3 regions of the Duganella kummerowiae genome follow, and region 3 is predicted to be linked to each of the others. Evidence: predicted binding sites of a transcription regulator. Region 3 holds the regulator's gene; each other region holds the start of a gene.
The links. The regulator HrcA, encoded in region 3, represses chaperone genes, less so after heat shock. The targets are predictions, from matches to a motif close to TTAGCACTCNNNNNNNNNGAGTGCTAA.

Region 1 (9,703 bases), on a different contig from region 3:
TTGGTGATCAGCGAGACATAGTCCAGGCGGTTGCCGGCCGCGTTGTAGTGGAACAGCCCGGCATACTTCGGATAGTTGTTGAACACGGTCTGCTCGGCCAGCGCGCTGATCTGGTTGCGCAGCGCGATGTTCCAGTAGTCCAGCGACACGGTCAGGCTGCGCACCGGCTCGAACACCACGCCCGCGCTCCAGGTCTTGGAACGCTCCGGCTTGACGTCCGGATTGCCGCCCAGGCGCACGTTCTGCTGCTGGTTGCAGGACAAATTCGGATTGGCGCCCGGCGCCAGCACCCCGCCCGGGCACAGCAGCGGATCATCCCAGGTATCGGAGGAATTGGTGACCGTCTGCGGCCCATGCAGGTCGAACAGGGTGGGCGCGCGGAAGCCGCGGTTCCAGGATGCGCGCAGCAGCACTTCGGGCCGCGCCTGCCAGCGCGCACTGAGCTTGGGCGTGAAACTGTGGCCGACGTCGTCGTAATGGTCGTAGCGCGCCGCCGCGTTCAGCTCCAGGTCCTTGATGACGGGCGCGTTCAGTTCGGCGAACACGGCGTACAGCTTGCGCTGGCCATCCTGGTCCTGGGCGTCCGCATAGCCGGAACTGGAGGCCTGCGAGGCCAGGGCGCGGTTGACACGGTACAGGGCCTTGTCCTTGCGCGCCTCGCCGCCGATGGCAAAGCCCAGCGCGCCGCCGGCCAGCGTGCCCAGCTCGCGGCTGGCGCGCACGTCCAGCGCCGTGCTGCGCATGCGCGCGTTCAGGTATTCGCCCAATAGCAGCGAGTCGTTCAGGTAGGCCAATCCCTCGGCGCTTTGTTCGCCGAAGGGATTGAGCAGGCCGCTGCCCACGCCTTCCACCATGCGCTGGTCGACCACGTAGCCGCCGGTGAAGGCGCTGGCGGCCTTGCTGACCGAGTGGCTCAGGCCCGCGCTGTAGTCCCAGCCGCGCAGCGTGCCCTCGGCGCTCAGCACGCCCCGGTCGGTGGTGCTGGTGTCGAAGCCGGCCCGGCGTCCCGTCACCAGCGGGCGCCAGCTGATGTCCAGGTCTTCGCCCGCCAGGCCGGCCACGGCCGGCACCCCGGCGCTGCCGCCCGGGTAGTAGGGGCTGCTGGCGTGCATGATCATGGCGATGCCGGCCAGCGGCGGCGGCGCCACCCTGGCTTCGTTGGTGCTGCGCGCATGCAGTAGTTCCAGGCCGGCGTTGTTGTCGTTGTCGAGGCGGATGGTGGCGCGCCCCAGATACGTTTCCTGTTTGGTGCGCGGCAGGTCGTCCACCTCGCGCGAATAGTCGTAGCGGCATGTGGGCGAGCCACCCGTGTTGGGTACCGAGGCCGGCGGCCGGCAGCCGCTGGCGAAATACGGGTTGCCGCTGATGCCGTTGTCGGAATAGAAGTTGGCGGGGTAGGGCGTGCCGCTGGTTTTGCTGACGCCGTGCTCGGGCCGTATCCCGGTACTGGAAAAGGCGCGCGCCGTGGCCGGCAGCGCTTTCTGGCGGTGCACGTCGGCCACGCCCCACAGGTTGAAGCCGTCCGTGGCCAGGTCGCCGAAGCCGCCGCTGATGTTGGCGCGCCGTTCGTCGCCGCCGCCGCTGGCTTCCGGCTGGTAGCCTTCGATGGTGATGGCGCCGCCTGTCACCTGCCGTTTGGTGATGAAGTTGACCACGCCGCCGATGGCGTCGCTGCCGTACACGGCGGAGGCGCCGTCGCGCAGGATTTCGACCCGGTCCAGGGCCGCCAGCGGGATCACGTTCAAGTCCACGCTGTCGCCGTTGAACGGATGCGGCGCCAGGCGGCGGCCGTTCAGCAGCACCAGGGTGCGCTGCCCGCCCAGGCCGCGCAAATCGGCCTGGGCCTGGCCGCCGGTGCCGGCGCCGACCGACTGGCTGGCGCCCTGCGAACTCTGGTTCATGGGGATGCTGTTGAGGACGTCCTGGGCCGTGGTCAGGCCCTGGCGCGCGAAGTCCTCGGCGCGCACGGTGGTGATGGGCAGCGCCGTTTCGGCCGCGATGCGGCGGATGGACGAGCCGGTGATTTCGACGCGCTGCACGGGGGCGGGCTGGTCCTGGGTTTCGGTCTGGGCCTGGACCGTGCAGCTCAACAGCACGGCGCCGCCGGCGCACAGGCGCAGCAAGGTAGGGGTGGATGGCATGGTGATACTCCTCGAATTGGGAAGCCCCAGTCTTGAGGTGAACACTTGCTGCAAGCATGATCTGCATCAGGGGTGCGTCGGCGCCCATATGGTTTGTGGCGCTTTGGAGACAGAAAATTCTAAAATTCATTTCTTGGCCGAACAAAATTTTGCTTGCCAAGCCCGCGTGTCTATTGCTATAGTCGTCAGACCTTATCTGGACACTCACATGATCCGCTTTTTCTTTACCGGCTACTTTTACTTTTGGCAATTCCAACCCAAGGCGGTGGAGTAGCGGCCGGTACACGTAAAAGCAAACACGAGTTCCAGCAGAATCCAAGAAAACCGCCAGCGATGGCGGTTTTTTTTTACCCATAGGAGTAACACAGCATGCCCCGTACCGATGACTTGCGCATACGCGAAATGAAGGAATTGACGCCACCCTCCCACCTGATCCGTGAATTCCCGTGCACGGAAGTGGCGGAGCAGACCGCGGCCAATGCGCGCATCGCGCTGCACCGCATCCTGCACGGCCAGGACGACCGCCTGATGGTGGTGATCGGCCCGTGCTCCATCCACGATCCCAAGGCCGCCATGGAATACGCGCGCCGCCTGGCGCCGCTGCGCCAGGAACTGGGCGCCGACCTGGAAATCGTGATGCGGGTGTACTTCGAAAAGCCGCGCACCACGGTGGGCTGGAAGGGCCTGATCAACGACCCCTACATGGACAACAGCTTCCGCATCAACGACGGCCTGCGCATGGCGCGCGAACTGCTGCGCGACATCAACGGGCTGGGCCTGCCGGCCGGCACCGAGTTCCTGGACGTGATCAGCCCGCAGTACGTGGCCGACCTGATCAGCTGGGGCGCGATTGGCGCCCGCACCACCGAGTCGCAGGTGCACCGCGAACTGGCCTCCGGCCTGTCGTGCCCGGTGGGCTTCAAGAACGGTACCGACGGCAACGTCAAGATCGCGGTGGACGCCATCAAGGCCGCGTCGCAGCCGCACCATTTCCTGTCGGTGACCAAGGGCGGCCACTCGGCCATCGTGTCCACCAACGGCAACGAGGATTGCCACATCATCCTGCGCGGCGGCAAGGCGCCCAACTATGACGCGGCCAGCGTGGAAGAAGCGTGCAAGGCGATTTCGGCCCAGGGCCTGGCGGCGCGCGTGATGATAGACGCCTCGCACGCCAACAGCAGCAAGAAGCCGGAAAACCAGGTGCCGGTGTGCGCCGACATCGCCGCCCAGGTGGCCGGCGGCGACAGCCGCATCGTGGGCGTGATGGTGGAGTCGCACCTGGTGGCCGGCCGCCAGGACATCGTTCCGGGCCAGGAGCTGGTGTATGGCCAGTCCGTGACGGATGGCTGCATCGATTGGGACAGCAGCGTGCAAGTGCTGCAAGGGCTGGCCGCCGCCGTGCGCCAGCGCCGCCTGGCCCAGCGGGACTGAGGTTGGTATGCCGCCCGTTGTGGCGGCAATAAAAAAGCCGGCTTGCGTGAGCAAGCCGGCTTTTTTTCAGCACTGTGGTGTGCGGCAGATTACATCATGCCGTCCATGCCACCCATGCCGCCCATGCCACCCATACCGCCCATGCCGCCGGCCGGTTTGTCTTCCACGATCTCGGCGATCATGCAGTCGGTGGTCAGCATCAGGCCGGCGATCGAAGCTGCGTTCTGCAGGGCCGAACGGGTCACCTTGGCCGGATCCAGCACGCCCATTTCCACCATGTCGCCATAGGTGCCGTTGGCGGCGTTGTAGCCGTAGTTGCCGGTGCCGCCGACGACGGCGTTCACCACCACCGAGGCTTCTTCGCCGGCGTTCTGCACGATCATGCGCAGCGGCTCTTCCATGGCGCGCAGCACGATCTTGATGCCGGCGTCCTGGTCGGCGTTGTCGCCTTTCAGGTTCTGCACTGCCGAACGGGCGCGCAGCAGGGCCACGCCGCCGCCAGGAACAATGCCTTCTTCCACGGCAGCACGGGTAGCGTGCAGGGCGTCTTCCACGCGGGCTTTCTTCTCTTTCATTTCGACTTCGGTGGCGGCGCCAACCTTGATCACGGCAACACCGCCGGCCAGCTTGGCCACGCGCTCTTGCAGTTTTTCACGGTCGTAGTCCGAGGTCGCTTCTTCGATCTGCACGCGGATCTGCTTGACGCGGCCTTCGATGTTCGAGGCTTCGCCGGCGCCATCGATGACGATGGTGTTTTCCTTGCCGACTTCGATGCGCTTGGCCTGGCCCAGTTCGGCCAGCGACACTTTTTCCAGGGTCAGGCCGACTTCTTCCGCCACCACCTGGCCACCGGTCAGGATGGCGATGTCTTCCAGCATGGCCTTGCGGCGGTCGCCGAAGCCAGGCGCCTTGACGGCGCAGGTTTTCAGGATGCCGCGGATGTTGTTGACCACCAGGGTCGCCAGGGCTTCGCCTTCGATGTCTTCAGCGATGATCAGCAGCGGACGGCCGGCCTTGGCCACTTGCTCCAGTACCGGCAGCAGGTCGCGGATGTTGGAGATTTTCTTGTCGCACAGCAGGACGAACGGGTTGTCCAGGATAGCGACTTGCTTCTCTTGGTTGTTGATGAAGTACGGGGACAGGTAGCCGCGGTCGAACTGCATGCCTTCCACGATGTCCAGCTCGTCGTTCAGCGACTTGCCGTCTTCCACGGTGATGACGCCTTCCTTGCCGACTTTTTCCATGGCTTCAGCGATGCGCTCGCCGATCGAGGCGTCGGAGTTGGCCGAGATCGAACCGACCTGGGCGATTTCCTTGGAGGTGGTGCAGGGACGGGCGATGGCGGCGATCTGTTCCACGGTGGCGGCCACGGCCTTGTCGATGCCGCGCTTCAGGTCCATCGGGTTCATGCCGGCTGCCACGAATTTCATGCCTTCGCGTACCAGGGCCTGGGCCAGCACGGTGGCGGTGGTGGTGCCGTCGCCGGCGTTGTCGGAGGTCTTGGAAGCGACTTCCTTGACCATTTGCGCGCCCATGTTCTGCAGCTTGTCTTTCAGTTCGACTTCCTTGGCCACCGAGACGCCGTCCTTGGTGACGGTGGGGGCGCCGAAGGAGCGCTCCAGCACCACGTTGCGGCCTTTCGGGCCCAGGGTGACTTTGACGGCGTTGGCCAGGATGTTGACGCCTTCTACCATTTTGGCGCGCGCTGCGTCGCCGAAGATTACTTCTTTAGCTGCCATGTTTGATGCTCCTGAATTCGGGTTAGGTGGGATGGTCTCAAGTAATGATTACTTGGTGACGATCGCCATGATGTCTTCTTCGCGCATGACCAGCAGTTCCTGGCCGTCGATCTTCACGGTCTGGCCGGCGTATTTGCCGAACAGCACGCGGTCGCCTACTTTGACATCCAGCGGACGGGCTTTGCCATCGTCCAGGATCTTGCCATTGCCAACGGCCAGCACTTCGCCCTGGTCCGGTTTTTCAGCGGCTGCATCGGGGATGATCAGGCCGGAGGCGGTTTTGGTTTCCTGGTCGAGACGCTTGACGATGACGCGATCGTTCAAAGGGCGAAGGTTCATACAAAACTCCTTTATTCAATGGATAGACACTACGTGTTCGGTTGCAGGGAGGCTGTTAGCACTCTCCCGTAGCGAGTGCCAATTATAGGGACGCTTATTCGGTATTTCAAGGTTGGTATGTGGTTATTTAATGCAGGAATAAGGCAGGACGTGACGATTCGGCACGGGCCTTGACAATGCGCAAACATCGTGCGCGCATACCGCTTATCCACGGGATTTGGTTGACGGCGTACCGTGCCCTCCCTATAGTGGCGGGATGATTTCAGAATTCCAAGACCTATCCGATAAAATCGACCAACTGGCCGAGCTGACCGTGTCCCTGCGCCGCGAGAACGCCCAGCTGCGCCAGGCCAACGCCAGCCTGCAGGCCGAGAACCAGGCCGTGCAGCAGCGTCTGGCCCAGGCCGCCAGCCGTGTCGCCGCCCTGCTGGAGCATGTGCCCTCGCTGGAGCAGCCCGCGGCTGAAGCGGCCCAGGCCGCCCCGGTTGCCGAGCAGGAGCAAGTGCAATGATCCACCTCGATGTGACCATCATGGGCGCGCCCTACCGCCTGGTTTGCCAGGCCGAGGAGGAACGCGCCCTGCGCGAGGCGGCTGCCTTCCTGGACAAGAAGATGACGGCCATCCGCAACGCCGGCAAGGTCAAGGGCAACGACCGCATCGCCGTCATGGCGGCGCTGGGCATGGCGGCCGAGTTCCTGTCGGTGAAGGCGCCGCAGGGACCCTTGTCGGACATGAGCCTGCTGGAAGTGCAGCACAAGCTGGCCGCCATGCACAAGGTGCTGGACAGTGCGCTGACGCCACAGGAAACCCTGTTTTAATTTGCCGTGAGCCTTCCCCTGGCGCGGACAAAAGAGTAAACTCCGGCTTACCCTGCAGTGTTCGCGATTGCCATATATTCCTTGAACCATTATTACGCACAGGTCTCGGGAATTTGTTTGATGGGCGTGAGCGTCGCTAGTCCGACGAACCCGAAATTGGACTAACTGAGACCGCCTTGAACCGTTTGGTTCGGGATGCCGGCACAGCGGCACAGGTGGGGCCACATATCAGAAAGAAGCGGTTGCAGCCGGTGCGCGCAGCCGCTTTTTTTACGCCTGTCGAGTTTTTACGCCCGCCGAAGGAGCCCTGCATGCAGTACTGGTTGATGAAGTCCGAGCCCGATGAAGTCAGCATCGATGATCTGATGGCCGCGCCCGGGCAGACCACGGCCTGGTTCGGGGTGCGCAACTACCAGGCCCGCAACTTCATGCGCGACGCCATGCGCGAGGGCGACGGCGTGCTGTTCTATCACTCCAGCTGTCCACAGCCGGGCATCGCCGGGCTGGCCGTGATTGCCAGCGGCCCGTATCCGGACGCCACCCAGTTCGACCCCAAGAGCAAATACCACGATCCCAAGGCCACGCAAGAGCAGCCGCGCTGGATCTCCATCGACGTGCGCGGCACGAACAAGACCCGGCTGCTGCCGCTGTCCGAGCTGCGCGCCATTCCCGCGCTGGAAGACATGGAATTGCTGCGCAAGGGCAGCCGGCTGTCCATCACGCCGGTCACGCCGGCGCAATGGAATACCATCGTCAAGCTGCTGGAGCAGTGATCTTCGGTGCGCTGGCCTGCTGGCGCGTGTTGTAGGCCCAGGCCAGCATGACGATGGCGCCGACTATCATGGGCAGCGACAGCACCTGGCCCGAGGTGATCGGCAGGCCGAACACGGTGGTTTCCCAGTCCGGGGTGCGGAACCACTCGGTGAAGAAGCGCGCGCAGCCGTACAGCAGGGTGTACATGGCGCCCACCGCCAGGCGTGGACGCTCCTTGCGCGCATACAGCCACAGGATGATGAACACCAGGATGCCGTCGATCAGCATCTGGTAGATGGGCGACGGGTGGCGCAGGCCCTGCAAAAAGACCGGATTGGGGAACAGCGGATAAGCCGTGTCCGGCCACTGCATGGCCCAGGGCAGGGAAGGGTCGCCGACCACCCGGCCCGGCAGTTCGGCGTTGATGAAGTTGCCCAGGCGCCCGGCCGCATAGCCCAGCGGCACCATGGGCGCGATGAAGTCGTACACGTCCAGCAGGTTGCGGCCGGCGCGGCGGGCCCACAGCCACATGGCGATCAGCACCCCGATGAAGCCGCCGTGGAAGGACATGCCGCCATGCCAGACCTGCACGATTTCCAGCGGGTTGGCGAAGAAGAAGGCAGGGCGGTAGAACAGCACCTCGCCCAGGCGCCCGCCCAAGACCACGCCCAGCATGCCGTAGAACAGCATGTCGTCCAGGTCTTCCTTCTTCCAGCCCAGTTTCGCGATATGCGGCTGCCGGATGCGCACCCGGCCCAGCGCGATGAACAGGCCGAAGGCCAGCACGTACATCAGGCCATACCAGTGTACCTGGACCGGACCCAGATGGATGGCGACGGGATCGGGCATGGGGTGTATCAGCATAGGGTGTTCTTTCTCATCAAATCCAAAAAGCCTTGCAGCACGGGCGAGGCGTGGTCGCGGCGCCAGGCCAGTCCCGTTTCGACCAGCGGCGTGGGATCGGCCAACGCCCGGTATTCTACCCCGGGCCGCATCAGCTTAGAGACCGACTGCGGCACCAGCGCCAGTCCCATGCCGGCCGAGACCAGGCTGACGATGGTCTGCATCTGTATGGCCTGCTGGCCGATGGCGGGCGTGACGCCGGCCGCGCCGAACACGGACAGCACGGCGTCGTACAGGGCCGGGGCGATGGCGCGCGGGAAGATAATCAGCGGCAGCGCGGGCAGCTGCGCCACCGGCACCGGACCATCGCCGGCCAGCAGGCCTTGTGGCGCGGCCAGTATCAGCGGCTCCTTGAGCACCGGCAGGTAGTCCAGGGTGGCGCGGGCTTTCTCGGGCAGGGGCGGTATCAGCAGGCCTGCGTCGATACGGCCCTGCAGCAGCTCGTCCAGTTGCAGGTCGGAGGTGGCTTCCTGCAGCGTGATCTGCACTTGCGGAAAGGCGGCGCGGTAGGCGCGCAAAAAGGGCGGCAGCACGCTGTAGTCGGCCGAGGACACGAAGGCCAGCGACAGCCGCCCGGTGACGCCGGCGGCGGCCCGTTGCACCAGCTGGGGCAGCTCCTGCGCCTGGGCCAGCAGGCGGCGCGCCTCGGGCAGCAGGGCGGCGCCGGCGGCGGTGAGCGCGACGCCGCGGCGGTCGCGGTCGAACAGCGGCGCGCCCAGTTCCTGTTCCAGCGCCTGTATGGTTTGCGACAGCGGCGGCTGCGTCATGTGCAAGCGCGCGGCGGCACGGCCGAAGTGCAGTTCCTCGGCCACGGTGACAAAATAGCGTAGCTGGCGTAATTCCATGCTTGATATCTTATACGAATCACAGACGGCATTATCATATATTTGACATGGTGATGCGGACTGGGCAAGCTGTTGCCCTCGTCATAGCAGAAATCTGGAGACCCATCATGCCGCAATACCGTTCCCGCACCACCACCCACGGCCGCAACATGGCCGGCGCGCGCGCCCTGTGGCGCGCCACCGGCATGAAGGATGGCGATTTCGACAAACCCATCATCGCCGTGGTCAATTCCTTCACCCAGTTCGTGCCCGGCCACGTGCACCTGAAGGACCTGGGCCAGCTGGTGGCGCGCGAGATCGAGGCGGCCGGCGGCGTGGCCAAGGAATTCAATACCATCGCGGTCGATGACGGCATCGCCATGGGCCACGGCGGCATGCTGTACTCGCTGCCCTCGCGCGACCTGATCGCCGACTCGGTCGAATACATGGTCAACGCCCACTGCGCCGACGCCATGGTGTGCATCTCCAACTGCGACAAGATCACGCCCGGCATGCTGATGGCCGCCATGCGCATCAACATCCCGGTGGTGTTCGTGTCGGGCGGCCCGATGGAAGCGGGCAAGGTGCTGAAGGTGGTCAACGGTGGCCAGAAAATCATCAAGCTGGACCTGGTGGACGCCATGATCAAGGCCGGCGACAGCACCGTGTCGGACGCCGACGTGGCGGAGATCGAGCGCTCGGCCTGCCCCACCTGCGGTTCCTGCTCGGGCATGTTTACCGCCAACTCCATGAA
Region 2 (9,703 bases), on a different contig from region 3:
CGGCACCACGCTGCACAATCCGGATTTCGCGGCGCTGGCGCAGGCCTACGGCGGCCAGGGCGAGGTGGTGACGCAAACGGCGCAGTTCGCGCCGGCCTTCGAACGGGCGCTGGCCTTTGCCGCCGAGCGCCAGTTGCCGGCCCTGATCGAGCTGCGCTACGACGGCAACCTGATCACGCCGGGCGCCACGCTGGAAACGATACGCGCTGGCGCACTGGCGGCGCGCACGGCCTGAGGTTTCAAGCGTCCAGGTCGGCCCCGCTCTTCGCCTTCTTGCGCTTGGGTGCGGGACAGGGCTTGCAGGGGCCGGCTTTCTGGCTGAAGTCGCTGATGCGCGCCAGCCGCATGGGTACGGCCTCGTCCTCGCAATAGCCGCCGTCCAGGGTCAGGGTCTGGCCATCCTCGGACAAATGGCCGTTGATGACGCGCTCCAGCTCGTCCGGCGGCGCCACCGTGAAATACAGCTGGCGTCCGCGCGGATCGATGGTGACGTCGCTGGCCACCACCGGCCAGCTCAGGCCGCCGGCCGTGTATTCGTACAGCACCGTATCGACCTCGGCAAAGCGCTGCAGGGTGATGCGCTGGCCGCCGTACTCGCCGCTGTCGGGATTGATGCACAGGTCGGAAAACACCACCATGCCGTAACGCGGCAGTGCACCGTCCACGGCGGGCCTGGCCTTGCGGGCCGGTTTGGAGGCGGCGATGGCGGCGCAGGACGCCAGCAATATCAGGGTGGCCACGGCGGCGCGGGTGCGTGTCATGAGAAAAATTCCGAAAGAAAACCTTATTCTAGAAGCAAAAACGGCTGCGCAGTGCGCAGCCGTTCTGTTTTCTAAGTCCGGAAGGGATTAGAAGGAGTGTTTCACGCCCACGTTGAAGGCTTTGTCACCGCTACCGACTTCGGTGTTGTTACCCACGGTGTAGCTGGCGCCGTTCTTGTTCTTGATCTTGGCGTAGGCAACGTAGGTGCTGGTACGCTTCGACAGGGCGTGCGAGTAGCCCAGGGCCCACTGGTCGGCGTCACGATCGAAACGCTCTTTGTCGTTCTTGCGGATGAACGAAGCCATGAAGGTGCCGACTTGACCCACCGGGGCGGTCACGCCAACCAGGATGTCGCTGCTGTCCTGCGAGCCGACCGGAACCACGGTGTAGCCGTAGGGGTTGCTGGTGTTGGCCAGGGCGGCGCTGTTCAGGCCCTTGTCTTTGCCATAGGCGAAGAAGGCTTTGGCGACGCTGAAGTCGTAGTTGACTGCCACCAGGGCGTTGTGGCCGATGCCGGCGGTTTTCAGGGTGGCGGTGTCGTTGTTGCGGCTGTTGTACGCGACGCTGGCGTTCAGCGGGCCGTTCGAGTAGTTCAGCGAGGCGCCCAGTTGACGTTGTGCCGAAGCGTCGCCAGCGGTTTCACCCAGGCTGTACGAGAAGGCAGCCTGCACGCCGCTCAGGGACGGGGTGCGGTACACGATGGCGTTGTCGTTACGGGTCTGTACGCCGGCGACCGGGAACAGGTTCTTGGCGGTGCCGGCGTAGCCCAGGGCGAACGGGTCGGCGACGTCGCGCAGGGTTTCGTAGTACGGAGTGTACTGGCGGCCCAGGGTCAGGGTGCCGGCTTCGGTCGATTTCAGGCCGACGAAGGCTTGGCGGTTGAACAGCTTGTTGTTGGTGTTGTCCAGGGCGCCGTCGTCGATTTTCACGCCGGCTTCCAGGGTGAAGATGGCGCTCAGGCCACCACCGAGGTCTTCGGTGCCTTTGAAGCCCAGACGCGAAGCCGATGCGGCACCGCTCGTTACTTTGGTCACATTGCCAGCAGCACCGCCACGCTCGCTGGTCAGGCCAGCATCCACGGTACCGTAGATGGTGACGTTCGATTGCGCCAGTGCGACGTTGCTCAGGGCGCCCAGGATGGCGATGGAGATCAGGGATTTTTTCATTCGTTTTTTCCTCAGTTGTGTTGCTGCAAAAAGTTGAAGCTTAGTTACGGCTAGTTCGGTGCTTATCACGACGCCACGCTCTCTGGCGCCGTCTGTGCGTGAGGGCATACTCCCCAGCTGCCACTGTGCCGTCCCGCGGGACGGCGTTCACTTTTATGTGCGGCCGATTTCTCTTTTGCCGGCTTGATCACGGTGCATTTTTCACCGGAGGCGGCACTATACTGGCGCTTGTCCTTGCGGGCAAGCTGTTGTCCTGATTAAAAATCTTTCATGTTAAGCAGTTCACATAGGCGAACCGCGTCACACTCCAGTCACAGAACCAGGTTAGCAATGTTGCCGCGTCCCAATGTTTTCCAGCTGACACGTGCTTCCAGCCGAGGTCCGGATCGCGGACACTTTGCTGCTTTGCTTCGTTCTGAAATAGCCATGTTGCTATTTCTGACGTAATTCTATACTGAACTATCGTCGGCCGACTTCAGACACAATATGAATAAGCTAACAACCGCAGGCCCATCTGCGGCAGTTTCTTTGCGCAAACTAGCTGGTTCTCCAACTTTGTTCATAGTGCTAGTCACGCATTTGCTGGGGAAATTCGGCTTTTGACGAGTCCGTCTTAACGCACGTCTCTATTTGTAATATTTTGCTACCTGTTGCAGATAGGAGACAAATTAGGAGACAACTTCTCCGAATCCGGGCGAAACCGGTGCGCCGCCGGCACCCTTTTGGGGCGCGACACAGGCAGTAGCATGAATGGATTTAATGAACCAGCAGGCGCTGGCAAGGCCGGTTCCGGACTGCGTGCCGACAGTCATGTGCGCCATATTGGTGCAATTGCAGCCGGCGCACGCCGTGGCTACAGCACGAAAAGGCCACCAATCCCGCCAGCGGGCTCCCCTGGAGACCAGGAATATCCTTCACATTGGAAACCTTTCTTGCGTGCCTATCCTGCAACACTTATTTCATCGATGTTGTCTTGGACAAAGCGAGGGCAAACGCGCCTATCCGGGGCTTGATTCGGGGTATGAACAGTGTGTCTTGGACAAGCTTGCAATCAGCAACAGCCCATGGCGGCGAGCGTGCCGAACACGGTTCTTCCGCACTGAAAAGGCAGGTAGAATGTTCAGCGCGTCCTGCCGTCCGCCGCAGCGCGCCTTGCTTGCACCTGTAGTGCAAAGTTTTGCCGCCACCTCAACCATGTGCCGGCGTGATTGCCTGATGAATACGACTGTTTCCCCACTACCCGTCTCCAGCACCATCAGCGACGTTGAGCGCGACACTGGCGTGGCCAAGGAAACCCTGCGGGTATGGGAACGCCGCTACGAGTTCCCCACCCCGCAGCGCGATCCCAACGGCGAACGCCTGTACAGCGCCGAACAGGTGCACAAGCTGCGCCTGGTCAAACGCCTGATCGATCTCGGCTTTCGCCCCGGCAAGGTGATACAACTGGACAGCGCCGAGCTGCAGCGCATGGCCGAACGGGCCGTGCCGGTGCGGCCAACCGTCGCCGCGCCCGAGCTGCAGGACTACCTGGACCTGTGCCGCAGCCACCAGATGGACGCCCTGCGCCGCAAGCTGTCGCAGGCGCTGCTGATGATGGGCCTGAAAAGCTTCGTGATCGAGCTGGTGGCACCGCTCACCACCCTGGTGGGCGACGCCTGGGCCGCCGGCAACCTGGCCGTGTTCGAGGAGCACCTATACTCCGAGTCGCTCAAGACCGTGCTGCGCAGCGCCATCTTTGCCATGCCGCAGGGCAGCGCGGCGGCCGTGGGCGCGCCGCGCATCCTGCTCACCACCCTGCCGCAGGAACGCCACGGCCTGGGCCTCTTGATGACCGAGGCCTTGTGCGTGGCCGAGGGCGCGCAGTGCGTGTCGCTTGGCGTGCAGACGCCGGTGCCGGAGATCGTCGAGGCGGCCCGGGCCCAGCGCATCGACGTGGTGGCGCTGTCGTTTTCCATTTCCATGAATCCACGCCAAGCCCTGGATGGGCTGGCCGAGCTGCACCAGCGCCTGCCGGCCGGCATGGAGCTGTGGGCCGGCGGCGCCTGCATCGCGCTGCGGCGCCGTCCGCCCGCCTATGTGCGGGTGCTGCAGCTGAACGATATCGCCAGCGTGATCGGGCTATGGCGCCAGCGCCAGGCCGGCGCCGCGGCTGCCGGCTGAAAGCTTGTCATTCAGTCAGCACGGACGGGCCGCTGGCAACGCCCTCTGGTAGAATAGCCGCTGATGCCCTGCCGCGGCCGCGCCGGCCGCGCGGCTAGTCGCTTCTGCCCCCACATATCCATGTTTAGTTTCTTCAAGAAAAAAACTACTGTTCCCGATCCCGTGCCGGCCGCCGCGCCGGCCGTTACGCCGGCAGCCCCCGCTCCGGCACTGCCCGCCACGCCCCAGGACGAGGCCCTGTACCCGCTGGAAGAGCCGGCGCCGCGCCAGTCATGGATGGCGCGCCTGAAAGCCGGGCTGTCCAAGACATCCTCCAACCTGTCGCTGCTGTTTGTCGGCGCCAAGATAGACGACGCGCTGTACGAGGAGCTGGAAGCGGCCCTGCTGATGTCGGACGCCGGGGTGGACGCCACCGAATACCTGCTGGATGCGCTCAAGGCCAGGGTCAAGCAGGACAAGCTGCTGGACGCCGCCGCCGTCAAGGCCGCCCTCAAGGAGCTGATGGTCGAGCTGCTGCTTCCGCTGCAGAAACCGTTCGAGCTGGGCCGCCACCAGCCGCTGGTGATGATGATTTCCGGCGTCAACGGCGCCGGCAAGACCACCACCATCGGCAAGCTGGCCAAGCACATGCAGTCGCACGGCCAGTCGGTGCTGCTGGCGGCCGGCGACACCTTCCGCGCCGCCGCCCGCGAACAGCTGATGGTCTGGGGCCAGCGCAACAACGTCACCGTGATCTCGCAAGCCTCGGGCGACCCGGCCGCCGTGTCCTACGACGCGGTGCAGTCGGCCAAGGCGCGCGGCACCGATGTGGTGATGGTGGACACGGCCGGCCGCCTGCCGACCCAGCTGCACCTGATGGAAGAGCTGAAAAAGGTCAAGCGCGTGATCGGCAAGGGCATGGACGGCGCCCCGCATGAAACCCTGCTGGTCATCGACGGCAACACCGGCCAGAACGCCCTGGCACAGGTGAAAGCCTTCGACGACGCCCTGCAGCTGAGCGGCCTGATCATCACCAAGCTGGACGGCACCGCCAAGGGCGGGGTGCTGGCCGCCATCGCCCGCACCCGGCCGGTGCCGGTGTACTTCATCGGCATCGGCGAGAAAATCGAGGACCTGCAGCCCTTCGTGGCGGCGGAATTTGTGGAAGCCCTGCTCGCCTGATTGCCCGCCATGATCGAATTCCAGCACGTCTCGAAATCCTACTCCCCCGATGCGACGGCGCTGCGCGACATCTCCCTGACGGTCGGCAAGGGCGAACTGGTGTTCCTGGCCGGTCCCTCGGGCGCCGGCAAGTCCACCCTGCTGAAAATGATTGCCGCCATCGAGCGTCCCAGCGCCGGCAAGGTGATCGTCAACGGCCAGGACATCGCCCGCATCAAGCCCGCCGCCGTGCCCTTTTTGCGGCGTAACCTGGGCCTGATCTTCCAGCAGCAGCGCTTGCTGAACGACCGCTCCATCCTGGCCAACGTGATGCTGCCGCTCTTGGTGACGGGCGCCTCGCGCCAGCAGGCCGAGCAGCGCGCCCGCGCCGCCCTCGACAAGGTCGGGCTGGCCGGGCGGGCCGGCGCCAACCCGCTGGCCCTGTCCGGCGGCGAGCAGCAGCGCGTGTCGATCGCGCGCGCCATCGTCAACCGCCCGCAAATCATCCTGGCCGACGAGCCCACCGCCAACCTGGACCGTGAAAGCGCCAACCGCGTACTGGATGCGCTGAAAGCCTTCCATTCGGTGGGCGTGACCTGCCTGATCTCCAGCCACGACGAACAGATGCTGGACGCCGCCGCACGCGTGATACGCCTGCGCGCCGGCGAACTGGAAAGCAGCGGCGCGGAGGTGGCGGCATGAGCTACTGGCTGCGTCAACACTGGTTCGCGCTGGGCGCGGCCCTGGCCCATGTGCGCCGGGCGCCCGGCAGTTTCCTGTTCAATATCCTGGTGGTGGCCATTGCCCTGGCGCTGCCGTTTGCCGGCGTCACCCTGCTGGACAATGTGCGGCCCATGTCGGAGCAGCTGTCGGTCGATCCCGAAATCAGCGTCTTCCTCAAGCAGGACACGCCGCGCGAACAGGCCGAGGCGCTGGCCGTGCAGCTGCGCCAGGCGGTCAGGGACAAGCAGGCCAAGATCATCTTCACCCCGCGCGAAAAGGCGCTCGACACCCTCAAGGAAAAGAGCGGCATGAGCGACGTGCTGGGCGCCCTGGGCGAGAACCCGCTGCCGGACAGCTATGTGCTCAAGCTGGACGCCTTCCGCAACGCCCAGGCCGGCGGCGACGTCGACCAGCTGGCGGAGCACATCCGCGCCCTGCCCGGGGTGGACACGGTGCAGGTCGATTCGGCCTGGGTCAAGCGCCTGGCGGCGCTGCTCAACGTGCTGCGCCTGGCCCTGCTGCTGCTGGCCGCCACCCTGGGGACGGTGGTGGTGGCCGTGGTGTTCAATACCATCCGCCTGCAGGTCATGACACAGCGCGAGGAAATCATGGTGTCCAAGCTGATCGGCGCCACCGACGGCTTCATCCACCGCCCCTTCTATTACAGCGGCGCCCTGCTGGGCCTGTGCGCCGGCGGCGTGGCGCTGGGCGCCGTGGCCCTGGCGCTGCGGCCGCTGAACACGGCCATTGCCGAATTCGCCCGCCTGTATGCATCCGAATTCCAGCTGATACCGCTGGCGCCGCTGCCCATGGCCGGGCTGCTGGCCGTCTCGGCCGGCCTCGGCCTGGCTGGCGCCGTGCTGTCCGTACAGCGCCACCTGGCGCGCCTCAAGTAATCCTCGTCCCGGAGTGCGGCGCCGTACCGACGCCGCCCCTGGGGGCATCCTATCCTTGTTTCAAGCAGGTTAAGCCTGTCCTAAGGTCCATCGCGCATTCTTTAATGCATCTCAACTCTCAATAGTGTTTTTACTATCAGACTGATAAATTTGGAGCGATTGGCACTCATCGACAGAGAGTGCTAATATATGTTTCAACACAGTCTGATCTTGAGACTTGCAACAATTCGAGCGAAGGAAAACAAATGAACATGATGTCCGCAACGACCGCGCTGGCACCGGCCGCCAACCGTGCACTGGGCCTCGGCTTCACTGGCAACCTGGGCAACCTGGACGCCTATATCTCGGCAGTGAACCGCCTGCCGATGCTGTCGCACGAAGAAGAAGTCTCGCTGGGCAAGCGCCTGAAGGAACACAACGACCTGGGCGCCGCCCAGCAACTGGTGCTGTCGCACCTGCGCCTGGTGGTGTCGATCGCCCGTGGCTACCTGGGCTATGGCCTGCCGCACGCCGACCTCATCCAGGAAGGCAATATCGGCCTGATGAAAGCCGTGAAGCGCTTCGACCCCGACCAGGGCGTGCGCCTGGTGTCGTACGCCATGCACTGGATCAAGGCCGAGATGCATGAATACATCCTGAAGAACTGGCGCCTGGTCAAGGTGGCCACCACCAAGGCCCAGCGCAAGCTGTTCTTCAACCTGCGCAGCCACAAGACCGGCCTGGACGCCATGACCCCGGCCCAGATCGACGGCCTGGCCAAGGAACTGGACGTCAAGCGCGAGGAAGTGATCGAGATGGAAACGCGCCTGAGCGGCCGCGACATCGCCCTGGAATCGCCTACCGATGACGAAGACGACAAATTCGCGCCCATCGCCTACCTGTCGTCCGACACCACCGAGCCGACCCGGGTGCTGGAAGCGGAACAGGTGACCCGTCTGCAGTCGGAGGGGCTGGAAAGCGCATTGTCCAAGCTGGACCCGCGTTCGCGCCGCATCATCGAGTCGCGCTGGCTGGCCAACGACGACGGTTCCGGCGCCACCCTGCACACCCTGGCCGAGGAGTTTGGCGTGTCCGCCGAGCGCATCCGCCAGATCGAGGTGGCGGCGCTCAAGAAAATGAAGGGCGCGCTGGCCGCTTACGTGTAATCCGCTGTTTTAAGCAGCGCCTGGTCCCACTAAAAACCGCCTGCGGGCGGTTTTTTTACGTCCTAGCCGTGCGCCCCGATCCCTCTTGATTTGCTACATTGTCCAGGTTTGTTATTAAAAGGACACGCATGAAGCAAGGCCAGCAACAAGGAATAGGGCAACATGCCCTGCGCCAGATCATCGTCGTCCCGCTGGTCCTGAGCGGGCTGGCCAGCCTGCATGCCTGCGGCGCCGCCGGAAGAGTGCGCGCCGAAGGTCCGCCGGCCTACGACACCACGGTGGAGCTGGCGCCCGGGCTGGCCGCCGCCCTGCCCGGCGGCGGCAGCCTGCGCCTGGACCGCGTCAACGACAGCCGCTGCCGCGCCGGCGCCGTGTGCGTCTGGGCCGGCTACATCAGCTACAGCCTGACCGTGACCGAGCCCAACGGCGTGTCCACCAGCTTCGTGCTGGCCCAGGACATGCCGAACGGCGTCAACAGCATCAGGCGCAACGGCCTGCGCGTGGCCCTGGCCGGCGACAGCGCGCCGCCGGTGCCGGCCCAGCAGGAAATCGCGCCGGATTATCGGGTAAGCTTGCGGGTGAGTAATATCCCCGTCAACTGAACCGACCACGGCCCTCCATGACACCGACCCGCACCCTCCTGCTGTCCTCGCTAGTACCTTCCATCCTGATCGCACTGTCCCAGCCGGCCTGGGCCAAGACGCCGGTCGCCACCGGCACCGGCGGCGCTGTCGCCACCATCAGCGAACCGGCCTCGCAGGCCGCCATGAATATCCTCAACCAGGGCGGCAACGCCATCGACGCCGCCGTGGCGGCGGCCGCCACCCTGGGCGTGACCGATCCCTTCAGCTGCGGCATAGGCGGCGGCGGTTTCATGGTGATCTACCTGGCCAAAGAGAAGCGCGTGATCACCATCGACCACCGCGAGACGGCCCCGGCCAGCTTCACACCCATCGTGTTCCAGCAGGATGGCAAGGCGATGGACTTCGACACCGTAGTCGCCAGCGGCAACGCGGTGGGCGTGCCGGGCACGGTGCGCGGCTGGCACGAGGCGCTGGAGCGCTACGGCAGCATGTCCTTCAGGCAGGTGCTGGCGCCGGCCATCGCGGTGGCCAGCAAGGGCTTCACGGTCAGCGCCAACTTCAGCCGCCTGGTGGCGGAAAACGAGAAGAAATTCGCCCTGTTCCCCAGCACCTCGGCCCTCTACCTGCGCAACGGCAAGGCCCTGCCGGCCGGCAGCACCCTGCGCAATCCCGACCTGGCATCAGCCTACCGCAAGCTGGCCGCCGGCGGCGTGCAGGCCTACTACAGCGGCCCCATGGCCCAGGCCATCGTGGCCGCCGTCAACCGGCCGCCCACCGCGCCCGGCGTATCGGTCCGGGGTGGCAGGATGACGCTGGCCGACCTGGCCAACTATGAAGCGCGGCTGCGCCAGCCGGTGCACAGCACCTACCGCGGCTACGACATCTATGGCATGCCGCTGCCCAGCAGCGGCGGGGTGGCGGTGGCCGAGGCGCTCAACATCCTGGAAGGCTACGACCTCAAATCCATGCCGCGCGCCCGCGCCGAACACCTGTACCTGGAGGCGAGCAAGCTGGCCTTCGCCGACCGCAACGCCTACCTGGCCGATCCCGAATACGTGGATGCGCCGGTGGCCGGGCTGCTCAGCAAGGAGTACGCGGCGCGCCGCCGCGAGCTGATCGCCCCGGAC
Region 3 (9,703 bases):
GCAATCACCTCGCCCATTTTCAGCGCGGTGCCGGATGGCGCGTCCACCTTGTGGCGGTGGTGGGCTTCGACGATTTCGATATCGTAGCCGGTCGAGAAATGCCTGGCCGCCAGTTCCAGCAGCTTCAGGGTCACGTTCACGCCCACGCTCATGTTGGGGGCGAACATGACGGCGGTTTGTTCGGCGGCCGCCTTGATGGCGGCCTTGCCGGCGTCATCGAAGCCGGTGGTGCCGATCACCACCTTGACGCCATGTTCGGCGCAAAACTTCAGGTGTTCCAGCGTGCCTTCCGGACGGGTGAAGTCGATCAGGAAGTCGGCCCCGGCCAGGCCCTTGGACAAGTCGGACTCGATCAGCACGCCGGTGCTCTTGCCGAGGAAGGCGCCGGCGTCGGTGCCGATGGCGGCCGTGCCGGGACGGTCCAGGGCGCCGGACAGGCGCAGGTCGGGGGCGGCCAGCACGGCCTCGATCAGCATGCGGCCCATGCGGCCGCTGGCGCCAGCAATGGCGATGTTCAGTTCACTCATGTTATTGCCCGTTATTGCTCGTTATTACCGACTAATTGGTGTTCTTCTTGATGCTCACGTCCACCGGCTGGGCCGGCGAGGAATCCACGCCGGCCGGCAGCGGTGCGGTCTTGGGCGCCGGCTGCAGATCGGGCGCGCCTTCCTTCTTGATCTTGGGCGCCGGACCGGCGATGCGGGCGATGTATTCCTTCTCGGTCGGCAGGTTGCCGCCTTCCCAGTGGTCGACCTTGCCATCCTTGAAGAACACCACCACGCGGCTGGTGGTGGTCTCGCCATTGCCGCGCGCCAGGCGGAACGGATAGTCCCAGCGGTCGGCGTGGAAGGGATCGGTCAGCAGCGCGGTGCCGAAGATGAACTTGACCTGGTCGCGCGTCATGCCGGTCTTGAGCTGGGTTAGCATTTCTTCCGACACGAAGTTGCCCTGCTGGATATCCGGACGGTAGGGCGAGAAGAACCACATGAACTTCTGGAACTTGGTGATGGTCGTGGTCTGGGCACCCTGGTTGGCGTCGGTGGCCACACCGGTAGCTTGCACCTGGTTGGACTTCTCGCCCAGCGTGGTGTTGGACGCGCAGCCTCCCAGGGCCAATGCGAGCCCGGCCAGGGCCAGGGCGGGAAGACGGCGGGTGACGCGGTGGGACTGCGATAAAGCCTGGGTGACGCGCATAGGGTTCCTCAATCTATTTGAGCGGAAGTGCGAAAACGCTATATCATAAAGCACTTGAACCACATCCGAGTACTAACATGAGTAACAATCCTACCGATCTGAAGTCCAGCGGCCTGAAGGCCACCTTGCCACGAATCAAGATCCTGGACATTTTTCAGAACAGCGCGGTACGTCACCTGACTGCGGAGGATGTGTACAAAATATTGCTGGCAGACAACATGGACGTGGGCCTGGCCACCGTCTACCGCGTGCTGACGCAGTTCGAGCAGGCCGGCCTGCTCAACCGCAACCATTTCGAAACCGGCAAAGCCATCTTCGAACTGAACGCCGGCTCCCACCACGACCACCTGGTGTGCCTGGATTGCGGCCGCGTGGAGGAATTCTTCGACGAGGAAATCGAGAAGCGCCAGCAAATGATTGCGGAAAAGAGCGGCTTCCGGATTGCCGAGCACGCGCTGGCCATCTACGGCAATTGCACCAAGACAGACTGCCCCCACCGCCCCGCCTGAGGCCGTTTCAAGGACCGTGGCGTCGCTGCAGCGCCTCGCCGTGCAGGCGAAACCCCTTCAATTATGGCTGAGCGCGTTGGACAGCAGCTTGGCCGTAATATCCACGATGGGTATCACGCGCTCGTAAGCCATGCGGGTCGGACCGATCACGCCCAGGGTGCCGACGATCTTGCCATTGGCCGTGTAAGGCGCGGTCACCACGCTCATCTCGTCCATGGGCACCAGGCTGGATTCGCCGCCGATGTAGATCTGCACCCCGCTGGCCTTGGTCGACACATCCAGCAGCTGCATCAGCCCGGTCTTTTGCTCGAACATGTCGAACATTTGCCTGAGCGAACTCATGTTCGAGGACAGATCGCTCACGGACAGCAGGTTGCGCTCGCCGGCGATCACCATATCGTCGCTGTCGTCGGCCATGGCTTCGCTGCCCGCTTCCACGGCGGCCTGCATCAGCCGGCCCATGTCGTCGCGCAGCTGGCGCAGCTCACCCTGCAGGCGCTGGTGCACCTCGTCGAACGACAGCCCGGCGTAGTTCTGGTTGATGTAATTGGCCGACTGCATCAGCTGGGCCGGGGTGTAGTCGACATCGGTCAGCAGCAGCCGGTTCTGCACATCGCCGGTGGGGCCGACGATCACCAGCAGGATGCGCTTCTCGGACAGGCGCAGGAACTCGATCTGGTGGAACACGGACTCGCGCTTGGGGCTGAGCACCACGCCGGCAAACTGCGACAGCGAGGACAGCATCTGGGCCGCGTTGGAAATCATTTTCTGCGGCTGCGGCGCCTGCAGGCGCATGCGCGCCTCCACCGCCTGCTCGTCGATGGGCTGCACCGTCAGCAGGGTGTCGACAAAGATGCGGTAGCCGCGCGGGGTGGGTATGCGCCCGGCCGAGGTGTGCGGACTGGCCACGTAGCCCAGCTCCTCCAGGTCGGCCATGATGTTGCGGATGGTGGCCGGCGACAGCTCCAGTCCGGAAATCTTGGAAAGCGCGCGCGAGCCCACCGGCTGGCCGTCGGCGATATACCGTTCCACCAGGGCTTTGAGCAGGGTTTGGGCGCGAGTGTCGAGTTGCATATTCTTCAGTGACGGCAAGGATGATCTGTACCTGCTTATTATGCACGCAGTACGGCCGGGGACAACAGTCAGGGCGTCAATTCACGTTGCAGCCAGGACAGTAATTCCGTGAACGAGCCACAGATGGCGTCCGGCCGCACGTCCTGCTCCAGGTGGGCCTGGCTGCCGGCGCGGTTGATCCACACCGCCCTCAGCCCGGCGCCCTGGGCCCCCACCACGTCCAGCTGCAGGTCGTCGCCCACATAGACGGCGTCGGCCGGGGCCACCCCCAGCGCCGCGCAGGCCGCCAGGAAAATCGACGGGTCAGGCTTGGCCTTGCCATGCCGGGCCGAGGACAGGTTCACCTCGAAATGGTGGCCCAGGCCTATCACTTCAAGGTCTGCGTTGCCATTGGTGATCACGCCCAGCTTGACCCGGCCCTGCAACCAAGCCAGCACCGGCAGCACGTCCTCATACAGGGTGACCTTGCTGCGCTCGGCCACGAAATGGCGGATCGACCCCGCCACGTGCTCATGGCCGGCGCCCACCTCGTCGCACGCTTCGCGCAGGACGATGGCGCGCAGTTCGGCCAGGTCGGCCATCAGTTCCGGACGCGCGGCCGCCAGCGCGTAGCGGCGCCGGCGCAGCTCCTCCACCGTATAGCGTCCGGTCACGGCCGGGGCGCGCTCGGCCAGCCAGGCGTGCCAGCTGTGCTCGGCGGCGGCAATCACGGGGCCGACCGGCCAGAAGGTGTCGTCCAGGTCGAACAGGATGGCTTGCGGGGGATGTAGGCTCATGGGACTCTCTTGACAGTCTTGCCGGTGCGGCGGTGCGCTATTGTCGCATCTCCGGGGTCACAAGCTGTTACATCTGCCAGCCGCGCCGCGCGTTACCAAATGCACTAAAATACGGGCCATCCGTGTAATATGCGACACCTCTTGCCTGTGCGCGTGGCGCGCGCTGGCCGGCCCATTCGAGATTTGGAGAACGTGTTTATGAAAAGTTTGACCCTGCGTGCGGGCCTGGCCCTGCTGTGTGCTGTGATCCTGGCGTCCTGCGGCGGCAGCAACGGCAGCCTGGTCTTGAGCGGCACCATCACCGGCCTGACCAAGAGCGGCCTGGTGCTGACCAACGGCAGCAAGACCCTGCCCGTGGACGCCGGCGCCACCCAATTCGTGTTCCCCGACCTGCTGTCCGAAGATGAAGCCTTCGACGTGGAAGTCAAGCCCGGCACCCCGGTGGGCGCGGTCTGCACCCCCTCCAACAACAAGGCCAAGGCCAACGCCTATACCGTGTACCAGACCGTGATCACCTGCGTCACCAACAGCTATAGCCTGGGCGGCGCCGTGACCGGCCTGAAAAGCGGCGATACCGTGGTGCTGACCAACGGTTCCGACACCGCCTCGGTCAAGGGCAATGCCGACGGCTCGGCCGTGTCCTTTGTGTTCCCACTGAAAGTGGCCGACGGCGCCCTGTACGGCGTGACCGTGTACTCCGCACCCACAGGCAAGACTTGCTCGATCGGCAATGGCATCGGCATAATGCCCGGCAACAACGTCAGCAATATCCAGATCACCTGTCAATAACCGCATCCGGCGCCGGGCTGCGATGGCGGCCCGGGCCTGTCCCCTTGGAGAACCACATGAAAGTTTCGACCCTGCGCGCCGTGGCGGCGCTGCTCGTTCCCGTGATCCTGGCCGCCTGCGGCGGCAAGCAGACCTATCCTGTGACCGGCGTCGTGGAAGGCCTGACCACTTCCGGCCTGGTGCTGGCCAACGGTTCCGACACAGTGACGGTGCCGGCCGGCGCCACCAGCTTCGTCTTCCCCAAGCAGGTGGAGTACGGCACCGACTACAACATCACGGTGCTGAAATCGCCTGACCATTTCGACTGCACCATCGGCGCCGGCTCCGGCTCGGCCGGCCACACCGTGTCGATCGCGGCTACCGTGCAATGCTACCGCCTGACCCACGAACTGACCGGCCAGGTGACCGGCCTGCCTTCCGGCGTGGCGGTCAACCTGTCCAACGGCAGCGACTCCGGCCTGATCACCGCCACCGGCCCCACCGACGGCAGCCAGCTGGTGGAAGTGGACTTCGGCGCCATAGGCGAAGGCTTGCCCTATGGCGTGGTGGTGCAGGGCAATCCTACCGGCTACTACTGCACCGTGACCAACGGCACCGGCGTGATGGGCAGCTCGGCCATCAGCAATGTGCTGATCACCTGCAAGCCCATCAGCGCATAACAGACATTCACAAAAGAAATAATAAATTCCCGATAGTTATAGCCATTTGACATGAAGGATATGCCAAAGATAAATTGGCGTTATATGTGGAGGGTGGGCATAATAGATCCCGTCTCCTCCACTTCTTTCAAAGGAATTGGATTTAGCCCGCTGATCTGATCAGCGGGTTTTTTTTTGCCTGACGGTTTAGAGTCCGCCCTCTCAGTCGGGGGAAGGTTCGCGCAGTAGCTGGTTGATGACGTCCAGGCTGCCATTGTCCAGGCGCAGGAATTGTACGCCGGTCTTGAAGCCCAGCTCGGCGTCGGGGTCGCTATAGACCACTTGCCCCATGGCCAGCACCTTGCGCTGCTCCTCGCCCAGCCGCACCTGGAAGCTGACGGCGCAATACTGGGCCAGGCGCAGCTGGCTGTCGGTCTGCAGGCTGACGCCGCCCTGCGACAGGTCCAGGGTGTGGGCCGCGTGGTGGGTCTCGTCTATCAGGGTCAGCGTGGCCGGGTGGCGGGCCGCGGTGCGGCGGGAAACTCGCGCTTGCTGACTCATGATACTTTCCCTGATGTTGAAGTTAGGAAAAGAATATCAGGTCTGGACCACCGGCCGCAAGAGATTGGCCAGGGCCACGTAGCTTTCCAGCCCCACTGTTTCCGGGCGCGCCGTGGGATCGACGCCGGCCGCCACGATCTGCTCTTCGGTAAACATGCCGGCCAGGCAGTTGCGTATCACCTTGCGGCGCTGCGAGAAGGCTTTCTGCACCACGGCTTCCAGGGTGTCGCGGTCGCAGGCCAGCGGCTGGGCGATGGGGATCATGCGCACGATGGCGGAATCGACCTTAGGCGGCGGATCGAAGGCTTCCGGCGGCACCACGAACAGCAGGTCCATGTGGTAGCGCCACTGCAGCATCACGGACAGGCGGCCATACACCTTGCTGCCCGGCTCGGCCACCATGCGCTCCACCACCTCCTTTTGCAGCATGAAGTGCTGGTCCTGCACCCGGGGCGCGAATTCGGCCAGGTGGAACAGCAGCGGGCTGGAGATGTTGTAAGGAAGGTTGCCGACGATGCGCAGCTTCTTCCCTTCCGGTACGGGTATGGAGCCGAAGTCGAATTTCAGGGCGTCGCCCGAGTTCACCGTCAGGCGTTCGCGCGGATAGGCTTTTTCCAGGCGCGCCACCAGGTCGCGGTCCAGCTCCACCACATGCATGTGCGGCAGGCTGCGCAGCAGCTGGGCGGTCATGGCCGCCAGGCCGGGGCCGATTTCGACCACGGTATCGTCCGGGCGCGGGTTGATGGATTCGGTGATGGCTGCCAGCACGTTTTCATCGTGCAGGAAGTTCTGGCCAAAGCGTTTGCGGGCTACGTGTTTCATGGTGGTGGTCAGGATGCGGGGTAGTCGTGGGTGGCGTGGCGCGAGGCCTCGGCCATGCGCAGGGCGGTGGCGATGGCCTCCTCCATGCTGCCGCAGTCGGCCAGGCCCAGGCCGCGGGCGGCCAGGTCCAGGGCGGTGCCGTGGTCGACCGAGGTGCGTATCAGGGGCAGGCCCAGGGTGATGTTGACGCCGCGCCCGAAGGTGGCGTACTTGAGCACCGGCAGGCCCTGGTCGTGGTACATGGCCAGCACGCAGTCGGCGTCCTTCAGGTACTTGGGCTGGAACAGGGTGTCGGCCGGATACGGGCCCTGTGCGGCGATACCGCGCGCCTGGGCGGCCGCGATGGCCGGTGCGATCACGTCGATATCCTCGCGGCCCAGATAACCGCCCTCGCCTGCATGCGGGTTCAGGCCGCACAGCAGGATGCGCGGCACGGCGATGCCGAACTTGCTGCGCAAGTCGTGGGCGATGATGTCCAGCACCCGGCCCAGGCCTTCGATGCTGAGCGCTGCCGGCACGTCCTTCAGGGCCAGGTGGGTGGTGGCCAGCGCAACGCGTAACGGCGGCAGCGGCGGCGCATCGGCGGCGCCGTGCGGCTGGCCGGCCAGCATCATGACCACTTGTTCCGTTTGGGTCTGGGCGGCGAAATATTCGGTGTGGCCGGAAAATGGGACGCCGGCGTCGTTGATGGTGGATTTCTGCAGCGGCGCGGTGGCCACGGCCTCGAACCAGCCGGCGCGCACGCCTTCGATGGCGGTGTCCAGCGTGGCCAGCACGGCGCGCCCGTTGTCCGGGTCCAGCGTGCCGGGCGTGACGTGGGCCGCCAGCGGCACGTCGATCACGCACAGGCGCTCCGGTCCGAAATGCGGCAGGCCGGCGTTGCGCACCGCCTGCAGCGACAGCGCCGACAGCCTGATCTCGGGGGAAATATAACTGGCCGTCATGGCCAGGAAGGCGGCGTCGCCCAGCAGCACGCAATTGGCTTCGTGCCGCAGCGCCCACGCGGCGCGGATGGAGATTTCCGGGCCTATGCCGGCCGGTTCGCCGGTGGTGATCGCAACAGTGGGGCGTGATGCGGGGCGTGATGCGGGGCGCACTCCGGTGCGCCGTGCTTGCAGGTTGGCGCTCACAGAGTGTCCTCCCTCACTTGGCCGCGTCGCGGCTGGTGTCCTTGCTGCCGTCCTCGTTGCGGTACTCGACGTAGGCGCGGTCGCGCACTTCACGCTGCCAGGTCTCGGTGGCTTCCTCCAGCTTGCGCTCACGGATGGCCTGGCGCGCGGCGTTGCGCACGCGCTCCTTGGAGACGTCGTCGGCCTTGCGCTCCAGCACCTGGATCAGGTGGTAGCCGTAGCTCGATTCGACCGGTTCGCTGATCTCGCCCGGCTTCAAGGCGTTCATGGCGGACTCGAATTCCGGCACCGTGTCGCCCGGGTACAGCCAGCCCAGGTCGCCGCCCTTGGAGGCCGAACCGTCGTTGGAGAACAAACGCGCCAGTTCCTCGAAGGTGGCGGCCTTGTTTTCCAGGCGCTCGCGCAGGTCGGCCAGCTTGCGCTTGGCGTCATAGGCGCTCACGGTCGGGGTGACCTTGATCAGGATGTGGCGGGCGTGGGTCTGCTGCACGTTGGCGGCGGCCTGGCCTTCGGCCACGGTGCGGCGGTCGACGGCCTTCAGGATGTAGAACGCGCCCACGCTCTTGATCACGGGGGTGACCTGGCCGGCCTTGAGCTTGCCCAGGGCCTCGGCAAACACGGGCGGCAGGCGCTCCGGCTGGCGCCAGCCCACCTCGCCGCCCTTCAGGGCGTCGGAGGCGTCGGAATAGGTGGCCGCCATCTTGGCGAAGTCGGCGCCGGTGCGCAGCTGGCGCATCACCTCGTCGGCCTTGGCCTTCTGGCGGGCGATCACCTCGGCCGAGGCGTTTTCCGGGATGCGTATCATGATCTGCGAGATGTTGATCTCGTACTGCTCGGCGGCGGCGGCCTGCTCGGCGGCCAGGTAGCTGTCCACCTCGGCGTCCGAGATGTTCAGCTTGGCGTCCACCTCGTGCTCCTGCAGGCGCTGCATGATGATCTCTTCACGGATCTGCTCGCGGTAGGTGGCGTAAGGGATGCCTTCCTTCTCGACCTGGTTGCGCAAGTCCTGGGCGCTGATCTTCTGCTGCTCGGCGATGCGGCCGATGGCGCGGTCCAGCATGGTGTCATCGACGCGCACGCCCATTTCCTTGGCCATCTGCAGCTGGGCGCGTTCCACGATCATGCGCTCCAGGATCTGGCGCTGCAGGTCGGCGGCGTCCGGCAGGGCGACGTTCTGGGCCTTCATGCGGGCCGTGATGGATTTGACGCGGTTGGCCAGCTCCTGGCGCGTGATGACTTCATCGTTGACCACCACCGCGATCGAATCGACCGGACGGTTGCTGGACTGGCCCGGCGGGGTGAAGCCCTTGGGCTTGTCGGCGCTGTCGGCCGGCTTGGCGGAGGCCTGGGCAGCGGCCGGGGCCGCCGGGGCGGCGGGCGCGGCGGCCGGGGCGGCAGGCTGCGGCGCGGGCTTCTTCGAGAACATGCTGCAACCGCCGATGGCCGAGGCGCTCAGCAGCAGGGCTGCGATTTTCAGGTGGTGCATACTGGCATTACGCATATCAAGAACGCTCATGAGTCAGATGTAAACAATCAAAAGGCGCGGCCGCGTCGCCGCATGCGCGCCGGAGTACCTGCATATTATCGGCCATAGCCCTCGTTGAGCCGCTGGTAGCCGGGGATGCTGGTCTTCATCGCTTCCAGCGGATTGCCCACGCCCAGGTGCGACAGTCCGTTCAGCTCCAGCTGGAAGAAGAACGGGGTCGAGACCTTGGTGGCGGTGGCCACGAAGCGCTGCGCTCCCATGCGGAACACCCAGCAGTCGCCGTTGAATTCCAGGCCGACCAGGCTTTCCAGTATCTTCTTGTCGCTCATCGAATAGCTGATGCGGCCCACGCCGTACCAGCGCGCCGACAGCGGCCACTGGCTGGACAGCTCGACGTTCTTGAAGTTGCCGCGCAGGTAGCGGTAGCCCACGTTCAGCACCTTCTTCTGGCCCGGCTGCCACTGCACGCTGTAGTTGTAGCTGGTCGCCTGGCGCTCGGTGGTGTTGTACTGCACTGCGCTGTCGAAGCCCCAGGTTTCCGAGATGCGGCCCGTGGCCGACAGCAGCATGTCCGAACGGGCGTCCACCACCGGAGTCGATGCGTCCAGCTGCACGCGCTGGTCGCGGAAGTAGAAGCGCTGGCCGAACGCCAGGCGCAGCGCCTCGGCGCCGTTCGCGTCCAGGAAGCGCGATACCAGGGCGGCGGTCAGCTGGTTGGCGTCGC

Region 1: groES (co-chaperone GroES) is a predicted target of HrcA. The motif match lies at 5,706-5,732, and genes of this name have one in related genera.
Region 2: rpoH (RNA polymerase sigma factor RpoH) is a predicted target of HrcA. The motif match lies at 7,007-7,033, and genes of this name have one in related genera.

What each region holds. Positions count from the first base shown of each region.
Region 1 is NZ_JBKFEH010000009.1:521,138-530,840, forward strand. Features, by position in the region: gene ACLB1G_RS13310 (TonB-dependent receptor) at 1-2,141, opposite strand, end outside; gene ACLB1G_RS13315 (hypothetical protein) at 2,140-2,415, shown strand; gene aroG (3-deoxy-7-phosphoheptulonate synthase AroG) at 2,511-3,572, shown strand; gene groL (chaperonin GroEL) at 3,662-5,311, opposite strand; gene groES (co-chaperone GroES) at 5,360-5,650, opposite strand; gene ACLB1G_RS13335 (hypothetical protein) at 5,907-6,161, shown strand; gene ACLB1G_RS13340 (cell division protein ZapA) at 6,158-6,469, shown strand; RNA gene ssrS (6S RNA) at 6,516-6,695, shown strand; gene ACLB1G_RS13350 (EVE domain-containing protein) at 6,781-7,242, shown strand; gene lgt (prolipoprotein diacylglyceryl transferase) at 7,223-8,086, opposite strand; gene ACLB1G_RS13360 (LysR family transcriptional regulator) at 8,080-8,970, opposite strand; gene ilvD (dihydroxy-acid dehydratase) at 9,078-9,703, shown strand, end outside.
Region 2 is NZ_JBKFEH010000009.1:211,884-221,586, reverse strand. Features, by position in the region: gene ACLB1G_RS12155 (thiamine pyrophosphate-binding protein) at 1-235, shown strand, start outside; gene ACLB1G_RS12150 (hypothetical protein) at 240-761, opposite strand; gene ACLB1G_RS12145 (porin) at 849-1,928, opposite strand; gene ACLB1G_RS12140 (MerR family transcriptional regulator) at 3,144-4,088, shown strand; gene ftsY (signal recognition particle-docking protein FtsY) at 4,209-5,249, shown strand; gene ACLB1G_RS12130 (cell division ATP-binding protein FtsE) at 5,259-5,930, shown strand; gene ftsX (permease-like cell division protein FtsX) at 5,927-6,847, shown strand; gene rpoH (RNA polymerase sigma factor RpoH) at 7,093-7,992, shown strand; gene ACLB1G_RS12115 (hypothetical protein) at 8,121-8,594, shown strand; gene ggt (gamma-glutamyltransferase) at 8,612-9,703, shown strand, end outside.
Region 3 is NZ_JBKFEH010000019.1:131,105-140,807, forward strand. Features, by position in the region: gene dapB (4-hydroxy-tetrahydrodipicolinate reductase) at 1-527, opposite strand, end outside; gene ACLB1G_RS23880 (outer membrane protein assembly factor BamE) at 559-1,194, opposite strand; gene fur (ferric iron uptake transcriptional regulator) at 1,272-1,703, shown strand; gene hrcA (heat-inducible transcriptional repressor HrcA) at 1,761-2,777, opposite strand; gene ACLB1G_RS23895 (HAD family hydrolase) at 2,846-3,553, opposite strand; gene ACLB1G_RS23900 (hypothetical protein) at 3,752-4,342, shown strand; gene ACLB1G_RS23905 (hypothetical protein) at 4,399-5,001, shown strand; gene ACLB1G_RS23910 (PilZ domain-containing protein) at 5,203-5,541, opposite strand; gene rsmA (16S rRNA (adenine(1518)-N(6)/adenine(1519)-N(6))-dimethyltransferase RsmA) at 5,578-6,363, opposite strand; gene pdxA (4-hydroxythreonine-4-phosphate dehydrogenase PdxA) at 6,372-7,493, opposite strand; gene ACLB1G_RS23925 (peptidylprolyl isomerase) at 7,507-8,979, opposite strand; gene ACLB1G_RS23930 (LPS-assembly protein LptD) at 9,075-9,703, opposite strand, start outside.